3 regions of the Streptomyces sp. NPDC003011 genome follow, and region 3 is predicted to be linked to each of the others. Evidence: predicted binding sites of a transcription regulator. Region 3 holds the regulator's gene; each other region holds the start of a gene.
What was found. The regulator HspR, encoded in region 3, represses chaperone genes until heat shock. The targets are predictions, from matches to a motif close to TTGAGNNNNNNNNNCTCAA.
Positions count from the first base shown of each region.

Region 1: lon (endopeptidase La) is a predicted target of HspR. The motif match lies at 2,876-2,894, and genes of this name have one in related genera.
Region 2: dnaK (molecular chaperone DnaK) is a predicted target of HspR. The motif match lies at 1,717-1,735, and genes of this name have one in related genera.

Region 1 covers NZ_JBSFTY010000018.1:27,040-33,410, reverse strand. The annotation lists gene ACWD0J_RS12170 (HAMP domain-containing sensor histidine kinase) at 1-1,081, opposite strand, end outside; gene ACWD0J_RS12165 (response regulator transcription factor) at 1,078-1,815, opposite strand; gene ACWD0J_RS12160 (spermine/spermidine synthase domain-containing protein) at 1,940-2,629, opposite strand; gene lon (endopeptidase La) at 2,917-5,331, shown strand; gene ACWD0J_RS12150 (MarR family winged helix-turn-helix transcriptional regulator) at 5,625-6,119, shown strand; gene ACWD0J_RS12145 (protein phosphatase 2C domain-containing protein) at 6,229-6,371, opposite strand, start outside.
Region 2 covers NZ_JBSFTY010000049.1:11,779-18,149, forward strand. The annotation lists gene ACWD0J_RS24535 (hypothetical protein) at 1-876, shown strand, start outside; gene ACWD0J_RS24540 (glycerophosphodiester phosphodiesterase family protein) at 884-1,642, shown strand; gene dnaK (molecular chaperone DnaK) at 1,785-3,674, shown strand; gene narJ (nitrate reductase molybdenum cofactor assembly chaperone) at 3,703-4,200, opposite strand; partial or broken gene ACWD0J_RS24555 (SAM-dependent methyltransferase) at 4,320-4,448, opposite strand; gene ACWD0J_RS24560 (helix-turn-helix domain-containing protein) at 4,664-5,527, opposite strand; gene ACWD0J_RS24565 (hypothetical protein) at 5,825-6,250, shown strand; gene ACWD0J_RS24570 (helix-turn-helix domain-containing protein) at 6,232-6,371, opposite strand, start outside.
Region 3 covers NZ_JBSFTY010000084.1:3,092-9,462, reverse strand. The annotation lists gene ACWD0J_RS32730 (LuxR C-terminal-related transcriptional regulator) at 1-781, opposite strand, end outside; gene ACWD0J_RS32725 (TetR/AcrR family transcriptional regulator) at 1,073-1,642, shown strand; gene ACWD0J_RS32720 (SGNH/GDSL hydrolase family protein) at 1,639-2,811, shown strand; gene ACWD0J_RS32715 (sugar ABC transporter substrate-binding protein) at 2,871-3,962, opposite strand; gene ACWD0J_RS32710 (heat shock protein transcriptional repressor HspR) at 4,253-4,705, opposite strand; gene dnaJ (molecular chaperone DnaJ) at 4,711-5,901, opposite strand; gene grpE (nucleotide exchange factor GrpE) at 5,944-6,371, opposite strand, start outside.

The DNA of each region.
Region 1 (6,371 bases), on a different contig from region 3:
GAAGGGTGACAAGAATCCGGCAACCCCGCTCGGATTCGGCCACTCCGATCCGGCCGCCGTGCAGATCCACCGCCCAGCGGGCGATGGCCAGACCGAGCCCCGTGCCGCCGTCGCTGCCGGGACCGTGCGGCCGGTTCACGCTGCCGCGGTTGAACCGCTCGAAGACGCGGTGCCACTCCGACCGGGGAATGCCGGGACCCTCGTCGAGAACCTCCAGTTCGAGGGACTCGGGCAGGGCCCCGCGCCGCGCCTTGACCGTGACCCGGCCGTGCGGCGGGCTGTGCTTGACCGCGTTGTCGATGAGGTTGGCCACCACCTGGTGGATCCGCTCCGGGTCCGCGTGCGCGGTCAGCTCCGGCGGGGACACGTCGAGGTGCAGATGGACGTCGTTGCGGGTGTGGCTGCCGGATCCGGAAGCGATGCCCGCGCGCGCCGAAGCGACCATGTTGGCCTCCTTCAGGACGCCCGACAGGTACGGCCACACCTCGAACCGTCTCCGGCGCAGGGGTACGACCCCGTTGTCCAGCCGGGACAGGTCCAGCAGCGTCTCGACCAGCCGGCCGAGCCGCTCGGTCTGCTTCAGTGCCGTACGCATGGTCTCCGGGTCGGCCTGGGTGACACCGTCGACGATGTTCTCCAGCACCGCGCGCAGTCCCGCGATCGGTGTGCGCAGCTCGTGCGAGACGTTCGCCACGAGTTCCTTGCGCTGGCTCTCCTGGGCCTCCAGGTCGTCCGCCATGCGGTTGATCGTCTGGGCCAGGTCGCCGAGCTCGTCCCGGCGGTTCTCGCGCACCCGGCGGGTGTAGTCGCCGTGCGAGATGGACCGGGCCACCGCGTTCATGTCGTCCAGCGGCGCGGTGAGCGAATGTGCCACGAACTGCGTGATGAGCAGTGTGGCGATCATCGAGAAGACCGTGATGAAGCGCAGCTCCGTCTGGGTGCGCACCGCGATCATCGACAGACCGGTGGTGATCAGCACCGAGGTGACCACCAGCGCGCCCAGCTTGGTCTTGATCGAGTACGGGCTCACGCCTCCCCAGGGCTCCCTGGGGCTTCTCCGACCGGCCGGCCCGTCGCTCATGGCGTCGGCGTCTCCAGGGCGTACCCCACGCCGTGCACCGTGCGGATCCGCTCGGCGCCGATCTTCCGGCGCAGCGCCTTGATGTGGCTGTCGACCGTGCGGGTGCCGGAGGCGTCGGCCCAGTCCCACACCTCCGCCAGCAGCTGCTCCCGGGAGAGCACCGCGCGCGGGGTGTTCGCCAGGCAGACCAGGAGGTCGAACTCCGTGGGCGTCAGGTGGACGTCCTCGGAGCGCACCCGTACCCGGCGCTGCGCGTGGTCGATCTCCAGCTCGCCGAGGCGCAGGATGCCGCTGCGCGGTGTGGTGGCGGCCAGCGCGGCCCGCTCGACGCGGCGCAGCAGCACGTGGACACGTGCCGCCAGCTCCCGCATGGAGAAAGGCTTCGTCATGTAGTCGTCGGCGCCGACGCCCAGCCCGACCAGCATGTCGGTCTCGTCGTCGCGCGCGGTCAGCATCAGCACCGGCACGGGCCGGGCGGCCTGGACGCGTCGGCAGACCTCCAGACCGTCGAAGCCGGGCAGCATGATGTCGAGGATCAGCAGATCGGGCTGCCAGGCCTCGGCCGTGTCCACCGCGGACGGACCGTCGACCGCCGTTTGCACGAGGAATCCCTCGGCGCGCAGACGGGTCGCGATGGCGTCCACGATCGTCGGGTCGTCCTCGACGACCAGGACCCGGCGCTGTGCGCCCGGGGTCGCCGCCGTGCCGTTGTGGGAGGTGTGTGTCTGCTCCATCGCCCGCCCCTGAGGTGTGCAATTCCGGAACCAGTGGGGTGATCCCTTGTCTGCGCATGACTGCGCTTGACGCTTGAATGATCGGCGTCAGGGAAGCAGAGTACGGGGAGTTACCGCGCCTTTGCTATCCAGGTCGGACGGCGAGATGCACGACGTCGGGAACGCCCCGGGCAACCGTGATCTCTTCGGTACGCACCTGTCGGAACCCGGCATTCCGCAAGGTTCCCTCGAATTCAGGCGAGGGCTTGGCCGACCACACCGCCAGTACCCCGCCCGGCTTCAACACCCTTGCGCAGCTTGTGAGTCCGGCGGGTGAGTACAGGCCGTCGTTGCCCTCGGTGACCGTCCAGTCGGGGCCGTTGTCGATGTCCAGGCACAGCGCGTCGAACGTGTCGCATGTCTCATTGACGAATGCGACCAGATCGGTTTTCACAATCTCGGTGCGCGGATCGGCGAAAGCCTCGGCGGAGAGGGCGGACAAGGGCCCCTCGCGGTGCCAGTCGATGATCGCGGCCTCGCGCTCCACCACCGTGATGCGGCTCCAGCGAGCCTGCGCGGCGGCATGGGCGAGCGAGAAGCCGACGCCGAGTCCGCCGATCAGCACGCTCGGCTCGGCTCGTTCGCCGAGGGCGTCCAGTGCCGCGTCGACCAGCCGCCGTTCCGAGCGGCCGTCCGAGGTGTCCATCAGGAAGCAGCCGTTGGCGATGATCTGCAGCAACTCGCCGTGCCGGCGCAGCACGACCTCGCCGTGGGGGCCCTCGCGGCGGTCCAGCACTTCGGGGACGTCGTGGGGAATGTCGTACGGAGTGGGCATCGGGCCATTTTGGCATTGGGGGCAGGCGCGGGCTTGGGGGCGATGACCTGGGGGCGGATGACCGGAGTTGGCGGTGTGCTGGTGCGGCTGTTCGGGTGGGGGATGCCTGCGGCGGCCTGTGGTGGGGGTGTGTCGGGATGCGTTCGCTCGCGTCGTGGGCCGGGACCGCCGGGGGTCCAAGTCCCGTAGGGCATCTGATCGCTCACAGCGAACGGCGGGCGGGGAACAATCAGGGGCCCACATGCATTGAGTCGGTACAGCTCAACTTGACTGCCGAAGGGGAGATCATGGCTTCGACGTCCACACCGCTCACCCTGCCCGTGCTGCCGCTCGACGGCGAGGTCGTGCTGCCCGGGATGGTGGTACCGCTGGACCTGAACGACGCCGACGTCCGCGCCGCGGTGGAGGCCGCCGAGGCCGCCGCCCGGTCGGAACCCGGGAAGCCGAAGGTGCTGCTGGTGCCACGCATCGACGGGACGTACGCCGGCACCGGTGTGCTCGGCACCGTGGAGCAGGTCGGCCGGCTGGCCGACGGTGACCCGGGTGCGCTGATCCGCGGCCGGGGGCGGGTGAGGATCGGTGCGGGGACCACGGGTCCGGGCGCCGCCCTCTGGGTCGAGGGCACCAGCGTCGACGAGAGCGTGCCCGATCCCCTGCCGGGGCAGGTCACCGAGCTCGTCAAGGAGTACAAGGCCCTGGCCACCGCCTGGCTGCGCAAGCGCGGTGCCTGGCAGGTCGTCGACCGGGTGCAGGCCATCGACGACGTGTCCGCCCTCGCCGACAACTCCGGTTACTCGCCCTTCCTGACCACCGAACAGAAGGTGGAGCTGCTGGAGACCGCCGATCCGGTGGCCCGGCTGAAGCTGGCCACCCAGCACCTGCGCGACCACCTCGCCGAGCAGGACGTCGCCGAGACCATCGCCAAGGACGTCCAGGAAGGCGTCGACAAGCAGCAGCGGGAGTTCCTGCTGCGGCGTCAGCTGGAGGCCGTACGGAAGGAACTGCGCGAGCTCAACGGGGAGTCGGAGGGTGAGGAGTCCGACGACTACCGGGCGCGCGTCGAGGCCGCCGATCTGCCCGAGAAGGTCCGCGAGGCCGCTCTCAAGGAGGTCGAGAAGCTGGAGCGGGCGAGCGACCAGTCGCCCGAGGGGTCCTGGATCCGGACCTGGCTCGACACGGTGCTGGAGCTGCCGTGGAACGAGCGGACCGAGGACCAGTACGACATCCAGGGCGCCAAGGCGGTGCTGGACGCCGAGCACGCCGGGCTCCAGGACGTGAAGGAGCGGATCACCGAGTACCTGGCGGTGCGCAAGCGGCGTACCGACCGGGGACTGGGGGTCATCGGCGGGCGGCGTGGCGGTGCCGTGCTCGCGCTCGTCGGTCCGCCCGGTGTGGGCAAGACGTCGTTGGGCGAGTCCGTGGCGCACGCCATGGGGCGGAAGTTCGTGCGCGTCGCGCTGGGCGGTGTGCGGGACGAGGCCGAGATCCGCGGGCACCGGCGTACGTACGTGGGCGCCCTGCCCGGGCGGATCGTGCGGGCCGTCAAGGAGGCCGGGTCCATGAACCCGGTGGTGCTCCTCGACGAGATCGACAAGGTGGGGTCCGACTTCCGGGGCGACCCGGCCGCCGCCCTGCTGGAGGTGCTCGACCCGGCGCAGAACCACACCTTCCGGGACCACTACCTGGAGGTCGAGCTGGACCTGTCGGACGTCGTCTTCCTCGCCACGGCCAATGTGCTGGAGGCCATTCCGGAGGCGCTGCTCGACCGGATGGAACTGGTCCGGCTCGACGGGTACACCGAGGACGAGAAGATCGTCATCGCGCGGGACCACCTGGTGCCGCGTCAGCTGGAGCGGGCCGGTCTCGCCGAGGACGAGGTGAGGCTCGACGAGAGCGCGCTGCGCAAGCTGGCCGGTGAGTACACGCGTGAGGCCGGTGTCCGCACCCTGGAGCGGTCCATCGCGCGGCTGCTGCGCAAGGTCGCGGCGCAGGAGGAACTGGGCGAGCGGAAGCTGCCGTTCACTGTCCGGGACGAGGACCTGCGCGAGCTGATCGGCCGGCCGCACCACGTGCCGGAGTCCGCCCAGGACCCGGCGGAGCGGCGGACCGCCGTGCCGGGCGTGGCGACGGGCCTCGCGGTCACGGGCGCGGGCGGTGACGTGCTGTTCGTCGAGGCGTCGCTGGCCGACCCGGAGACGGGTGCGGCGGGGCTGACGCTGACCGGCCAGCTGGGCGACGTGATGAAGGAGTCCGCGCAGATCGCGCTCAGCTTCCTGCGCTCGCACGGAGCCGAACTGGAGCTGCCGGTCGGTGACCTGAAGGACCGGGGGGTGCACATCCACTTCCCGGCGGGCGCGGTGCCGAAGGACGGGCCGAGCGCGGGCGTCACGATGACGACGGCACTGGCTTCGCTGCTGTCGGGACGCCTGGTCCGTACGGACGTGGCGATGACCGGTGAGGTGTCGCTGACCGGGCGGGTGCTGCCGGTCGGCGGGGTGAAGCAGAAGCTGCTCGCCGCCCAGCGCGCGGGGGTCACGACCGTGATCATCCCCAAGCGCAACGAGCCCGACCTGGACGACGTCCCGGCGGAGGTGCTGGACAAGCTCGACGTCCACGCCGTCACGGACGTCCGCCAGGTCCTGGAGCTGGCGCTGTCCCCGGCGACCAGCGGAGCCGCGTCGGAGGTTCCGGTGGCAGCGTGACGCCGGTGTCCGGCAGCGGGCCTCGCCCGCGGGCATCGGACGAGGGGAGGCCCGGGTCCCGTGAGGGAGGCCCGGGCCTCCGCCTCGCCCGGGCGCGTCAGCCGTGGGCGAGGCGACGACACGGTCCAGCGGTGCGGGCGGTCCACAGTCGGCTGGCGGAGCGGAGAACGCCGGGTGGTGAAGAGGCCGGAGGCCGCCGTTGGTCCAGCCCTGCGAAATACTGGCGGAGCTGCGGTGATGGCGGTGCGGTGGCGGAGACTTTCAGGACCCGGGAAACCGAGGCAGGGGCTGACGTGCACGAAGACGCGAACGGCGAGGGACGCGGAGCCGGATCCGGCGTGTCCGCGAGCGGTGTGGACCAGCCCGCGTTCCTGGCGCTGGAACGCGAACTGACCGTCCTGCTGCGGCGGGCCCGCGCCAACCAGGGCGAGATGGCCCGCGAGGTCCACCCGGACCTGGAGTCGGCGGCGTACGGCCTGCTGGTGCGCCTGGACGAGTTCGGCCCCCAGCGCGCCACCGAACTCGCCGCCTACATCGGCGTCGGCAAGGCGACGATGTCCCGTCAGCTGCGCGCCCTGGAGGAACTCGGCCTGGTGGCCCGGGAACCGGACCCGGCCGACGGCCGCGCCTGGCTGATCGCCCTCACCCAGGAGGGCCACGAGCGGGTGACCCGGGTGCGTGAGGCCCGCCGGGCGCGCTACGCCCGCCGGCTGGAGAACTGGGACTCGCGTGAGGTCTCCGAACTGGCCCGGTTGCTGCACCAGTTGAACCGGGGGATGGAGAAGTAGGCCGCGGGACCGGGCAGAAGGAGACGGGGGGCGGCGGGACCGGGCAGAAGGAGACGGAGGTCCGCGGGACCGGGCGAGGGAGACGGAGGTCCGCGGGTTTTCGCGTCCCTCAGAGCTCCGCGTACACCACCGTCGCGTCGTCGTGCGTCTTGCTGCGGCCGAGATGCGCCCGCTCCCGCTCGTCCGCCCGCTCCAACTCCCGTACGCGGTCCACCAGTGCCTGCGCGCCCTGCTTGCGGACGTAGGTGAAGC
Region 2 (6,371 bases), on a different contig from region 3:
GGCCTGCTGTCCGCCGACCTCGCCGACGCCGCCCGCAGACCCGCCCTGCTCAACGAGATCGTCTACCGCGGCCGGATGCCCGCGCACCGCGCGGCCGACGCCGAGGACACCCTGCCGCCCAACCTCAGGAACCACGGCGTCGCCCTCTCCGCCCACGGCCGCGGTGTCTCCGTGCAGGCCGGCTGGGCGCCGCACGTGGAGAACGGCCTGATCCTGGTCGCCGTCGGCATGGTCTCCGCTCTCGCCGTCCTCCAGCGCACCCGGCTCGCCGCCTTCGAGACGATGCGCGCCAACGAGCGGGCCCCGATGTCCGACTCGCCGTACGAGGTCCGCTCCCTCATCTCCCGGCTCTCCGCCGGAGTGAACGAACTCCAGCTGGACCTGGCCTTCGGCGTGGAGGCCTACGTCGACAGCCTGCTAATCCCGGAGATGCTCATGGAGGCCTTCCAGTCCTCCCTGCGCGACACCCTCGGCATCCGCGACAGCCTGGAGAACTCCGCGCGCATGGTCGAGCGGCTGACCTCCGTCATCAGCGCCCGCTCCGCCGCCCTGGACGCCGAACTCGCCGAACGCGACGACCGCCGCGACCGCACCGTCTCCGCCCTGGTCGCCGCGGCCACCCTGATCGCGCTGCCGCCGACCCTGCTGCTGACGTTCTTCGGCGTCAACGGCACCGACGTCCGCTCCGACCGCTCCATCCTCGACCTCAACACCTACGGCACCGCGTACGCGCTGGCCTGGCTTCCCTTCGTCGTCCTCGTCCTGATCGGATACGTCCTGCTCCGCCGCGTCAGCAGACGCTCCGGCTCCCTCCTGTCCCCGCCCGACGGCCGGCCCGCCCCGGTGCCCGCGCCCCGATCCCCGTCCGGGAGCTGACGAGACGATGCCGCCACGACCCGCCGTGTCCGCACACCGGGGCGGATCCGAACACGCCGCCGCCGCCACCCGACAGGCGTACGAGGACGCGATCCGGTCGGGCGCCGAGTACGTCGAGTTCGACATCCGGCGTACCGCCGACGGCGTCCTCGTCGTCTACCACGACCCCCGCGTCGGGCCCGCCGGCCCGCCCCTGTCGGCGCTCACCCACGCCGAGCTCAGCGAGCGGGCCGGGTACGCCGTCCCGGCCGTGGACGACGTCATGTCCCTGATCGCCGGGAAACTGGTGGGACACCTGGACCTGAAGGAGACCGGGTACGAGCGTGCGGTGATCGACCGGGCCGTCGCCCTGCTCGGCGTGGACGGTTTCGTCGCCACCACCCTGGAGGACCGTTCCGTCGCCGCCATCGCCCGCAGCTTCCCCCGGGTCCGTACCGCCCTGTCCCTGGGCCGCGACCGCAAGGAGATCGCCCCGGCCCGGCTGACCCGCACCCGGCTGAGCGAGCTGCTGCCGATGCGGCGGGTCCGCGCCTGCGGCGCCACCGGAGTCGCCGTGCACCACCGGCTGGCCCGCGCCGGCGTCCTGCGCGAGGCGGCCCGGCACGGCCTGTTCACCCTGGTGTGGACCGTCAACGAGGACCTGCCGATGCGGGCTTTCCTGGCCGATCCGCGTGTCGACGTCCTGGTCACCGACCGCCCCCGCCGCGCCCTCGCCCTGCGCGGCGCCCGCCGCGACGAACACCCGCTCGGGCACCCGTCCCCCTGAACCGGGGAACCCGTCCCCCGAACCCGGTACCCGCCCGCCTGGCCGGGGTACCCGTCCCTCCGCGGGAGGCGCCCTTGACAAGAGCGCACTCAAGTTTTGTGCTGGAGTGCGGGAAGCTCCCTGCCGGCGGAAGGGGACAGCGATGGGACGTGCGGTCGGAATCGATCTCGGGACCACGAACTCGGTGGTGGCGGTGCTGGAGGGGGGCGAAGCCACCGTCGTCGCCAACGCGGAAGGGGCCCGGACCACACCGTCGGTCGTGGCGTTCGCCAAGAACGGCGAGGTGCTCGTCGGGGAGGTCGCCAAACGGCAGGCCGTGACGAACGTCGAGCGCACCGCCCGCTCCGTGAAGCGGTACATGGGCGACACCGCCTGGCGGTTCCCGCAGGAGGGCTCCGTCGACGGCACCCGCTACCGGGCGCAGGAACTGTCCGCGCGGGTGCTGCAGAAACTGAAGCGGGACGCGGAGTCCTACCTCGGCGAGGACGTCACCGACGCCGTGATCACCGTACCGGCGTACTTCGACGACGCCCAGCGGCAGGCCACCAAGGAGGCCGGGGAGATCGCCGGCCTGAAGGTTCTCAGGATCATCAACGAGCCGACCGCCGCCGCTCTCGCCTACGGCCTCGACCGGGGCGAGGAGCAGACGGTCCTCGTCTTCGACCTGGGCGGCGGCACCTTCGACGTGTCGCTGCTGGAGATCGGCGACGGCGTCATCGAGGTCAAGGCCACCAACGGCGACACCCGTCTCGGCGGCGACGACTGGGACCAGCGGATCGTCGAGCACCTCGTGAAACGCTTCAAGGGGCAGTCCGGCATCGACCTCGGCAACGACAAGATGGCCCTGCAGCGCCTGCGCGAGGGCGCCGAGAAGGCCAAGATCGAACTGTCCAGCTCCTCCGAGACGACGATCAACCTGCCCTACATCACCGCCTCCGCCGAGGGCCCCCTCCACCTCGACGAGAAGCTGACCCGCGCCCAGTTCCAGGAACTCACCGCCGACCTCCTCGACCGCTGCAGGACCCCCTTCCACCAGGCGATCAAGGACGCCGGAGTGAAGCTGTCCGCGATCGACCACGTCATCCTCGTCGGCGGCTCGACCCGGATGCCCGCCGTCACCGGCCTGGTCAAGGAACTCACCGGCAAGGACCCGCACAAGGGCGTCAACCCGGACGAGGTCGTCGCCGTCGGCGCGGCCCTCCAGGCGGGCGTCATCCGCGGTGACGTGAAGGACGTCCTGCTTCTCGACGTCACCCCGCTGTCCCTCGGCATCGAGACCAAGGGCGGCATCATGACCAAGCTCATCGAACGCAACACCACGATCCCCACCCGCCGTTCGGAGATCTTCACCACCGCCGCCGACAACCAGCCCTCGGTCGGCATCCAGGTCTACCAGGGCGAACGGGAGATCGCCGCGTACAACAAGAAGCTCGGTGTCTTCGACCTCACCGGTCTGCCGCCCGCCCCGCGCGGCGTCCCGCAGATCGAGGTCGCCTTCGACATCGACGCGAACGGCATCATGCACGTCTCGGCGAAGGACCTCGCGACCGGCCGCGAACAGAAGATGACCGTGACCGGCGGCTCCGCCCTCCCCAAGGACGACATCGACCGCATGATGCGGGAGGCCGAACAGTACGCGGAGGAGGACCGCAAACGCCGCGAGGCCGCCGAGACCCGCAACCAGGCCGAACAACTCGTCTACCAGACCGAGAAGTTCGTCCGCGAGAACGAGGACAAGGTGCCCGCCGACACCAGGGCCGAGGTCGACTCCGCGGTCGCGGAGCTCAAGCAGCTCCTGGAGCAGAACGCCGAGACGACCGCCCTGCGCACCGGCGTGGAGAAACTCGCCTCCGTCAGCCAGAGGATGGGCCAGGCCATGTACGCCTCCGCATCCGCCTCCGGCGCTGGTGCCGGCGCCGGCACCGAGGACACGTCCGAGCAGCCGAGCACGTCGGACGAGGAGGGTGTGGTGGACGCGGAGATCGTCGACGACGAGAAGGACCCCAAGGACCCCAAGGGGGACTCGGCCTAGGACCCGCCCAGCCCGGAATCGGCACCGCTCACGGGCGCGCCGTCCCGCTGCGGTGGGCCGGCAGCGCGGCGCACACGGCGTCCAGGACCGTGGCGTACGGCGTACCGAGGCCGGTCAGCCGGGACCGCAGCCGCTCCAGGCCGTCGCGGTGCCCCGTGAGCAGGTCCGTGTCACCGGTGCGGGCCGTCAACTCCAGGACCGCGGGCAGGAAGTCGGGCCGTTCCCCGTCCGCGCACCGCAGTCCGTGCGCCCGGTAGACCTCCTCCAGGCGGACCGGCGACATGCCGCGCCGCCGTGGGTCCCCGTCCCGCCACCGGCCCAGATGAAGGCTCTGCCGGTCGTCGGCGTCGAAGACCCGCACATAGTGCGCGGCCAGTTCCGGTGCCGGGGTCACCGCCGCGTGGTCGGTGAACTCCCGCAGCTGCGGGGCCGCTTCGCGCAGCAGCGGCAGCCGGGCCCGGAAGTCGTCGTCCGGGTACGTCAGGCACAGCGCGGCCGCCTGGTACAGCACCGCGTCCGAGGGCATCGGGCCTCCTGCGCGTCGTCGGTGGTCCGCCGCCGGCGCGGCGCTCCCGCACCCGCCCGTGGCTGCTTCGAACCTAGGGCCGGACGAGGAAGCGCACCCGTTCACCGCACCCGTACGGGTCAGGGCCTGCGGGCGACCCCCGCGCAGACCGGCACGATGCCCTGCGCCTGCGCCGCCACGTCCCCCGGCCCCGGCCGCCACCCGGAGACCGGGACCACCCCGGGCCCGAGGAGCTCCAGCCCCTCGAAGCCGTGCACATACGTCGTGACCACGGTGGCGTCCACGGCGAGGATCCGGCGGGCCGGTTCCTCGTCCACCGGGTCGTTGTCCGTGCCGCCCAGCCACCGGTCGCAGACCCGGGCCGGGTGCGGCCGGCTGGTGTCGGCAGGAGGGGGGCGCGGCGTCGGATCCGGTCATGCGGGGACTTCTCCCCGGCCGGGTGCCAGAGGGTGCCGTACGTCGCTCAGAAGTCCTCGCGGCGCTCCCGCAGGAGTTCCTTCGTGCGCTCCGCCGAGGCCGCCCGCGCCGACATGTGGTCCAGGACCTCCAGATGCGTGGCGACCTCCTTGCGGGAGTCGAGATACAGCGCGCCGGTGAGGTACTCGGTGAACACCATGTCCGGCAGCTGCGGCTCGGCGAAACGGAACAGCGAGAAGGGCGCGTACGTGCCCGGATGCGGGCCCTCCTCGAACTCCGCGACCTGCAGCGTGACCCGGTCGCGCTCGGCGAACCGCAGGAGCCTGTCCAGCTGGTCGCGCATGACCTCGCCGCGGATGCTCACCGGCCGCCGCAGCACCGTCTCGTCCATGATCACCCACAGGTGGGGCGGGTCCTGCCGCTCCAGCAGCCGCTGCCGGGCCATGCGCAGCGACACATGCCGCTCGATCGTCTCCGACCCCGCCTGCCCGATCGTCCCGGCCTCCAGCACCGCGCGCGCGTAGTCCTCGGTCTGCAGCAGACCGGGCACGAAGTGCGGCTCGTAGGAGCGGATGATCCGGGCGGCGCCCTCCAGGCTCACGTACAGGCTGAACCAGTCCGGCAGCACATCGTGGAACCGCTGCCACCAGCCCGGCTGGTTCGCCTCCTCGGCCAGCGCGACGAACGCGGCCGTCTCGTCCGCGGTGACGCCGTACGTCTCCAGCAGCACCTGTACATACGGGATCTTCAGCGCGACGTCGGCCATCTCCATCCGCCGAACCGTCGCGGGGGCCACCCGCAGTACCCGCGCGGCCTCCTCCCGTCCGAGGCCGGCCGCCTCCCGCAGTTCCTGCAGGCGTCTGCCGAGCACCACCTGACCCACGGTGGGCGCGGGACGCCGCTCACTCACGCCACGCCTCCCTACGCGTCGAAGTCCGCGTGCAGTGTGTCATGTTCCGCTCCCGGTCTCATCAGTCTCTCCGGGCCGGGACCGCGTCACACACCACGCCGGCCGGGCGGCGGACCGGCCCGCGCGCATGACCCCGGGGGTAATCGACGCCGCCGGCGGCACGCGGGACCGTGAGGGCACCGGGTTCCGGGCCGGCGCACTCCGGCCCGGGATCCGGGTCCCGCGAACGGCAGCCACCGGGGATCCCGGAACCGGATCCCGCTGCCCCGATCCGACCTCGACGAAAGGTGACGCGTCATGTCCGTGACCCCGCTCACCCTGCTCGCCCGGACCTGCGACCCGCACGCCACGCTGCGCCGCTTCCTCGCCCTGGACGCGGTGGTGACCGGCGCGAACGGGGTCGCCTACCTCGCCGCCGCCGGCCCGCTGGGGGACTTCCTCGGCACCGGCACCCGACTGCTGCTCGTCCTCGGCATGATCCTCACGGTGTACGCGGCGGCCGTCGGCCTGCTCGCCGCCCGCGCCCGTCCCGCCGCGCTGCCGGTCCGGGCGGTGGTGGAGGTCAACCTCGCCTGGGCCGCGCTGAGTCTCGCCGCCCTCGGCCTCTGGCTGTCGCCCACCACGGCGGGCACCGTGTGGACGGTGCTCCAGGCGCTCACCGTGGCCGGGTTCGCCCTGCTCCAGTACGCCGCCCTGAGAGTCCGTCAGGACAACAGCGAGTGAAGGTGCTTGACCGTCGTCGGGTCGGCCGGGAGCAGCGTCTCGATGGCGAGCTCGGCGACGGTCACGTCCATCGGGGTGTTGAAGGTGGCGATGGACGAGATGAAGGACAGCGTCCGCCCCT
Region 3 (6,371 bases):
TGCCGGTGTCGGGGAGGGGCGCGGTCAGCGGGATCGCCAGGCGCCAGAGGCGTTCGAAGACCGTGACCAGGTAGTCGACGAGGGCCGGGTGGCGCAGCTCCAGGGCGAGGGTGCGGTCCGCGTTCGCCGGGATGAAGGCGACCGTGCGGTCGAAGAGGATCAGGCGCTCGATCACCTCGTCCAGGGTGCGCGCCTGGACGGCGCCGTCCATCAGCTCCAGGTAGTTGATCAGCCCCTGTCCGTGCCGGGCCACGTGCGTGTACAGGTCGCGCATGCGCACGCCCCGGCCGCGCAGGGCCAGGGCCCGGTGCAGGCCCTCGGTCAGCTCGTGTTCGGGGCGGATGCCGCCGGGCTGCACGGTGAGGACCTCCGTCGTGCACGCCTCCGTCGCCTCGTCCATCGCGGCCTGGATGCGCGACAGCCCGTCCAGGACACGGATAGCGCTGCCCTCCGCGGGGACCACCGCGGGACGCGGGCCGCCGAGACCGGCGTACCACTCGAAGGCCGCGACCGCCGAGCCCACCCGCCGCTGGTTCGCGCTGAGCTCGTCGTACAGACCGCGCAGCAGCCGGGTCATGACCTCCTGCGGGGCCGTCGGCACCAGCCAGTCCATGTCGTCCGGATCGGGGTGCAGCAGGGCCAGTTCCAGCAGGCAGGGCACCGGTTCGGCGTCCTGCCGGGGCACGCGGCCGCGCCGCACGGCCCGGGAATACACGCGGTCCCCGGCGTCGCACAGTCGGTCGGCACCGTGGGGATGCTCCTCCGTCCCGTGCCCGGCCATCGCCCCGTTCACCCCCGGTTCAGCGTCTTTTGCAGCGCCACTATGCGCGGACCGGACCGGCTCCGCAACACGGCTCCCCGCGCCACCACCGCCGGAAAACAGCCGTACGACCCGTTATTTCCCCGTCCTGCGGAACCCGTCGGCCCCGGTCGCCGGTGCCCGGTGGGCTACCCGAACGAGGGGCCTTCCCCGGATGGCGTGAAACAGCCGACCGGAAACTAAAACAGAATTCTGTTTGCCTAAAACTATTAGGAAGATGCAGTATGGCTTCAGGCAGACAGGAGGATGGCTATGGCACGCGCAGGGCTCACCGCCGGACGGCTGACGCGGGCGGGGGCCGAACTGGCCGACGAGGTCGGGTTCGGCCAGGTGACCGTCTCCGCGCTGGCGCGGCGGTTCGACGTCAAGGTCGCGAGTCTGTACTCGCACGTCCGCAACTCGGACGACCTGAAGACCCGGATCGCCCTGCTCGCCCTGGAGGAACTCGCCGACCGGGGCGCCGCCGCGCTCGCCGGACGCGCCGGCAAGGACGCGCTGACCGCCCTGGCCGACGTCTACCGCGACTACGCCCGCGAGCACCCCGGCCGCTACGCGGCGGCCCAGTACCGACTCGGTCCGGAGGCGGCGGCCGCGAGCGCCGGCGGCCGGCACAGCGCGATGACCCGTGCCGTCCTGCGCGGCTACGACCTGACCGAGCCGGACCAGACCCACGCCGTCCGGCTGCTGGGCAGCGTCTTCCACGGCTACGTCAGCCTGGAGCTGGCGGGCGGATTCAGCCACAGCGCCCCGGACAGCCAGGAGAGCTGGACCCGGATCCTGGACGCCCTCGACGCCCTGCTACGGAGCTGGCCCACACCATGACCTGGATCACCACACCCCTCACCGCGGACCTCCTGCGCGGCGCCCTCGACGTGGAGCCCACCGAACACGGTCTGCTCCCCCACCGGCTGCCCGCCCGGGCCCGCGCCCAGTGCGCCGACCCCCAGCTGGCCATGGCCGAGTCCCAGCCCTCCGGCGTACGGCTGGTCTTCCGCACCCGGGCCACCGCCGTCGAGCTGGACACCCACCCCACCAAACGGGTCTACGCGGGCGCCCCGCCCCGCCCGGACGGCGTGTACGAACTGCTCGTGGACGGCCGCCCGGCGGGACGGGGCAGTGTGGCCGGCGGCGACACCGTCACCGTCGACATGGCCGCGGGGACCGCCGAACACCGGGCCGGCCCGCCCGGCACCGTCCGCTTCACCGGCCTGCCGGACACCGACAAGAACGTCGAGATATGGCTGCCGCACAACGAGAGGACGGAGCTCGTCGCGCTGCGCACCGACGCCCCCGTCGAGCCCGCCCCCGACCCGGGCCGCCGGGTCTGGCTGCACCACGGCAGCTCCATCAGCCACGGCTCGGACGCGGCCGGCCCCACGTCCACCTGGCCGGCGCTCGCCGCCTTGCTGGGCGGCGTGGAGCTGATCAACCTGGGCCTGGCCGGCAGCGCGCTGCTCGACCCGTTCACCGCGCGCGCCCTGCGGGACACCCCGGCCGACCTGATCAGCGTCAAGACGGGCATCAACCTGGTCAACGCCGACCTGATGCGGCTGCGGGCCTTCACCCCGGCCGTCCACGGCTTCCTCGACACCGTCCGCGAAGGGCACCCCCGCACCCCGCTGCTGGTCGTCTCGCCGCTCCTGTGCCCCCTCCACGAGGACACGCCCGGCCCCAGCGCCCCCGACCTCGGCTCGCTCGGCGCCGGACAGCTGCGGTTCCGGGCCATGGGCGACCCGGCGGAACGCGCGAGCGGCAAGCTCACCCTGAGCGTCATCCGGGACGAGCTGGCCCGGATCGTCGCCCAGCGCGCGGCCGACGACCCGCACCTGTACCACCTGGACGGGCGCGAACTCTACGGCGAGCAGGACCACGCCGAGCTGCCGCTGCCCGACGGCCTCCACCCGGACGCCGCCACCCACCGCCGTATCGGCGAACGCTTCGCGGAGCTGGCGTTCGCCACGGACGGCCCGTTCGCGGACCGGAGCGCCTGAGCGTCAGGGACCGGCCCGCACGGGCTCGCCGGCTGCTTCAGTCGGCTGCTTTCAGTCGGCTACTTCAGCTTGGCCGCCGCGCAGGCGCTCTCGTACGGGCCGGTGCAGATGTCGGACACCTTGTAGATGCCGTCGTCGACGACCGTGCTCTTGATGTTGTTCTTCGTCAGGGCGACCACGGGGACCAGCTGCGCGGGGATGTCCTTGGCGGTGGGGCTGTCCACCCGGTCCGAGGCAAGGGCGTCGAACTGGATGTCCTTGCCCTGGACCTTCGCCACCGCCATCTCGGCGGCGGCCTCGGCCTCCTGCGGGTAGGACTTGTACACGCTCATGTACTGCTCGCCCGTGAGGATCCGCTGCACGGCTTCGAGTTCCGCGTCCTGCCCGGTGATCGGCGGCAGGTCGGTGACGCCCGCGGCCTTCAGCGCCTTGATGATCCCGCCGGCCATGCCGTCGTTGGCGGAGAGGACGGCGGCGATGTTGTCCGCGCCGATCGCCCCGATCGCCTTCTCCATGTTGGCCTCGGCGTTCTCCGGCTTCCACTCCACGGTGTCGTACGACTTGGCGATCGTCACCTTGCCCTCCAGCTCGGAGAGCGCGCCCGCCTTGAACTGCTTGGCGTTCGGGTCGGTGAGCGAGCCGTTCATCATCACGACCTTGTCGGACGTGTCGATGCCCGACCCCAGGGCGTCGACCAGGGAGCGGCCCTGCACCTCGCCGACCAGCTCGTTGTCGAAGGAGACGTACGCGTCGATCGGGCCCTCGGCCAGCCGGTCGTAGGCGATGACCGGGATGCCCGCGTCCTTCGCCTTCTGCACCCCGCCCGCGATGGCGTGCGCGTCGACCGCGTCCAGCAGGATCACGTCGACCTGATCGTCGATCATCTTCTGCAACTGTGCGGCCTGCGTCTTCGCGCTCGCGTCGGCGTTGGCGTACGCGACCGTGCCCTTGTCTCCGGTGAGCGAGGCGACCTTGGCCTTGATGATCGGGTAGTCGAACTTGTCGTAGCGGGTGTTCGCCTTCTCCGGCAGCAACAAGCCCACCGTGACGTCGTTCCCCTTCGTTGGGCTGGCCTCGCTGGCGTCCCCGGTCACTCCCAGCGCGCCGCAGGCGGTCAGGAGAAGCGTGAGAGAACCTGCGGCCACTGCCATGCCGCTACGACGGGTACGGGTGTTCACTGCGCTTGCCTTCCGAACGAGGGTGCGATGCGACCCAGGTGAATGCAGCCAACGCCGCCTCCCCCGGGGCGTCAAGCAGCAACCACTTATTGAGATACCAACGTTAAAGTGTGCGTCTTCCGTGAAGACACGGGCCTTGAGGGGTCACTTACGGGACTGTACGGCCCGCACAACCCCTCCCTGTCTTCTGTGAACGCATGCGGAAGGGGCCCGCAGGTCGAACCTCCGGGCCCCTTCGGACGCGTCTGCGCGTCAGCCGGCCGTCAGTCCGACGCCTGCTGCCGCTTCGGCCGCCACACCACCAGCGCGCTGGTCTGCTGCACCTCCTGATACGGGACCAGGTCCCGCCGGTAGGAGGCGTGCACGGCGGCCTCGCGCTGCTGCATCGCGGCCGCCGCGCCGTCCAGGGCCGATTCCAGATCCGCGACGCGGGACTGGAGGGCGGCGACCTGGTTCTCCAGCTCGATGATCCGCTTGATGCCGGCCAGGTTGATGCCCTCGTCCTGCGACAACTGCTGCACGGTGCGCAGCAGTTCGATGTCGCGGGCCGAGTAGCGGCGGCCCCGGCCCGCGGTGCGGTCGGGAGAGACCAGGCCCAGACGGTCGTACTGCCTGAGCGTCTGCGGGTGCAGGCCGGAGAGCTGGGCAGCCACCGAGATGACGTAGACCGGGGTCTCCTCGGTCAGTTCATACGGGTTGCGTCGACGACCGTCCACCTGACTCATGCTCCCTTCGCGGCCTGGAACAGCTCCGCCCGCGGGTCTTCGCCCGCGGTCGCCTCGCGATACGCCTCGAGTGCGTCACGAGCCTTCCCCGTCACGTCCTTCGGGACACTCACCTCGACGGTGACGAGCAGATCGCCCCGGGTGCCGTCCTGGCGGACCGCGCCCTTGCCACGGGCGCGCATGGTGCGTCCGTTGGGCGTGCCCGGGGGCAGCTTCAGTGTCACCGGCGGGCCGCCCAGGGTGGGCACCCTGACCTCGCCGCCGAGCGCCGCCTCCGCGAACGTGACCGGGACGGTCACCGTGAGGTTGTCGCCCTTGCGGCCGAAGACCGGGTGGGCGTCGACGTGCACGCTGACGTACAGGTCGCCGGCCGGGCCGCCGCGTTCACCGGGCGCCCCCTTGCCGCGCAGCCGGATGCGCTGGCCGTCGGCGACCCCGGCGGGGATCCGGACCTGCATGGTCCGCGACGACTTGGCCCGCCCGCTGCCGTGGCAGACCTCGCAGGCGTCCTCGGCGATCAGGCCGCGGCCCTTGCAGTCCGGGCACGGGTCGGTGAGCGAGAACCCGCCGCCCGAACCCCGGGCCACCTGGCCGGTGCCGACACAGGTCGGGCACACCCGCGGGTTGCCGTTCTTGTCGCCGGTGCCCGAACAGGCCCTGCACGGCTGCTGGCTCGACATCCGCAGCGGGACCGTCGCGCCCTCGATCGCCTCGGTGAAGCTGAGGGTGACCTCGGACTCGATGTCCTGGCCGCGCCGGGGCTGCGTCCGCGTTCCCGTGCCCGCGCCGCCCCGGTTGAACAGGCCCCCGAAGACGTCACCGAGCCCGCCGCCGAAGCCGCCGGCCGTGCCCGCCCCGCCGCCCTGGGCGCCGCCTCCGAAGAGGTCACCCAGGTCGAAGTTGAAGGAGCCGCCGGCACCCGCGCCCGGCCCCGGGCGGAAGCCGCCGTTGCCGAAGAGGGCGCGTGCCTCGTCGTACTCCTTGCGCTTCTTGGGGTCGCCGAGGATGTCGTTGGCCTCGGAGATCTCCTTGAAGCGCTCCTCGGCCTTGGCGTTGCCCTTGTTGGCGTCCGGGTGGAACTCGCGGGCGAGCTTGCGGTACGCCTTCTTGATCTCGGCCTCGGTGGCGTCCTTGGGGACGCCGAGGACCTTGTAGTAGTCCTTCTCGATGAAGTCCTTGGTGCTCATCCTCGACGTCCCTCCTTTCTTCTCGGCCCTCTCGGTTCAAGCTCAGCCCTCGTCCGGGCCACCGCTCTCCTTGTCGTCAGCCGCCTCGGCGGAGTCCGAGGACTCCTCCTTGACCGTCTGTGCCCCCGGCTGGGGTTCGGCCACGGCCACCCGCGCGGGGCGGATGGTGCGCTCGCCGATCCGGTACCCGGGCTGCAGAATCGCCACGCACGTCGTCTCGGTGACGTCCGGCGCGTAACTGTGCATCAGGGCCTCGTGGATCGTCGGGTCGAAGGGCTCGCCCTCCTTGCCGAACTGCTGCAGGCCCATCTTGGCCACGGTGGTCTCCAGCGACTCCGCGACGGACTTGAAGCCGCCGACGAGTTCGCCGTGTTCCCGCGCGCGGCCGATGTCGTCGACCACGGGCAGGAGCTCGGTCAGGAGGTTCGCCACGGCGATCTCCTTGACCGCGACCCGGTCCCGCTCGACCC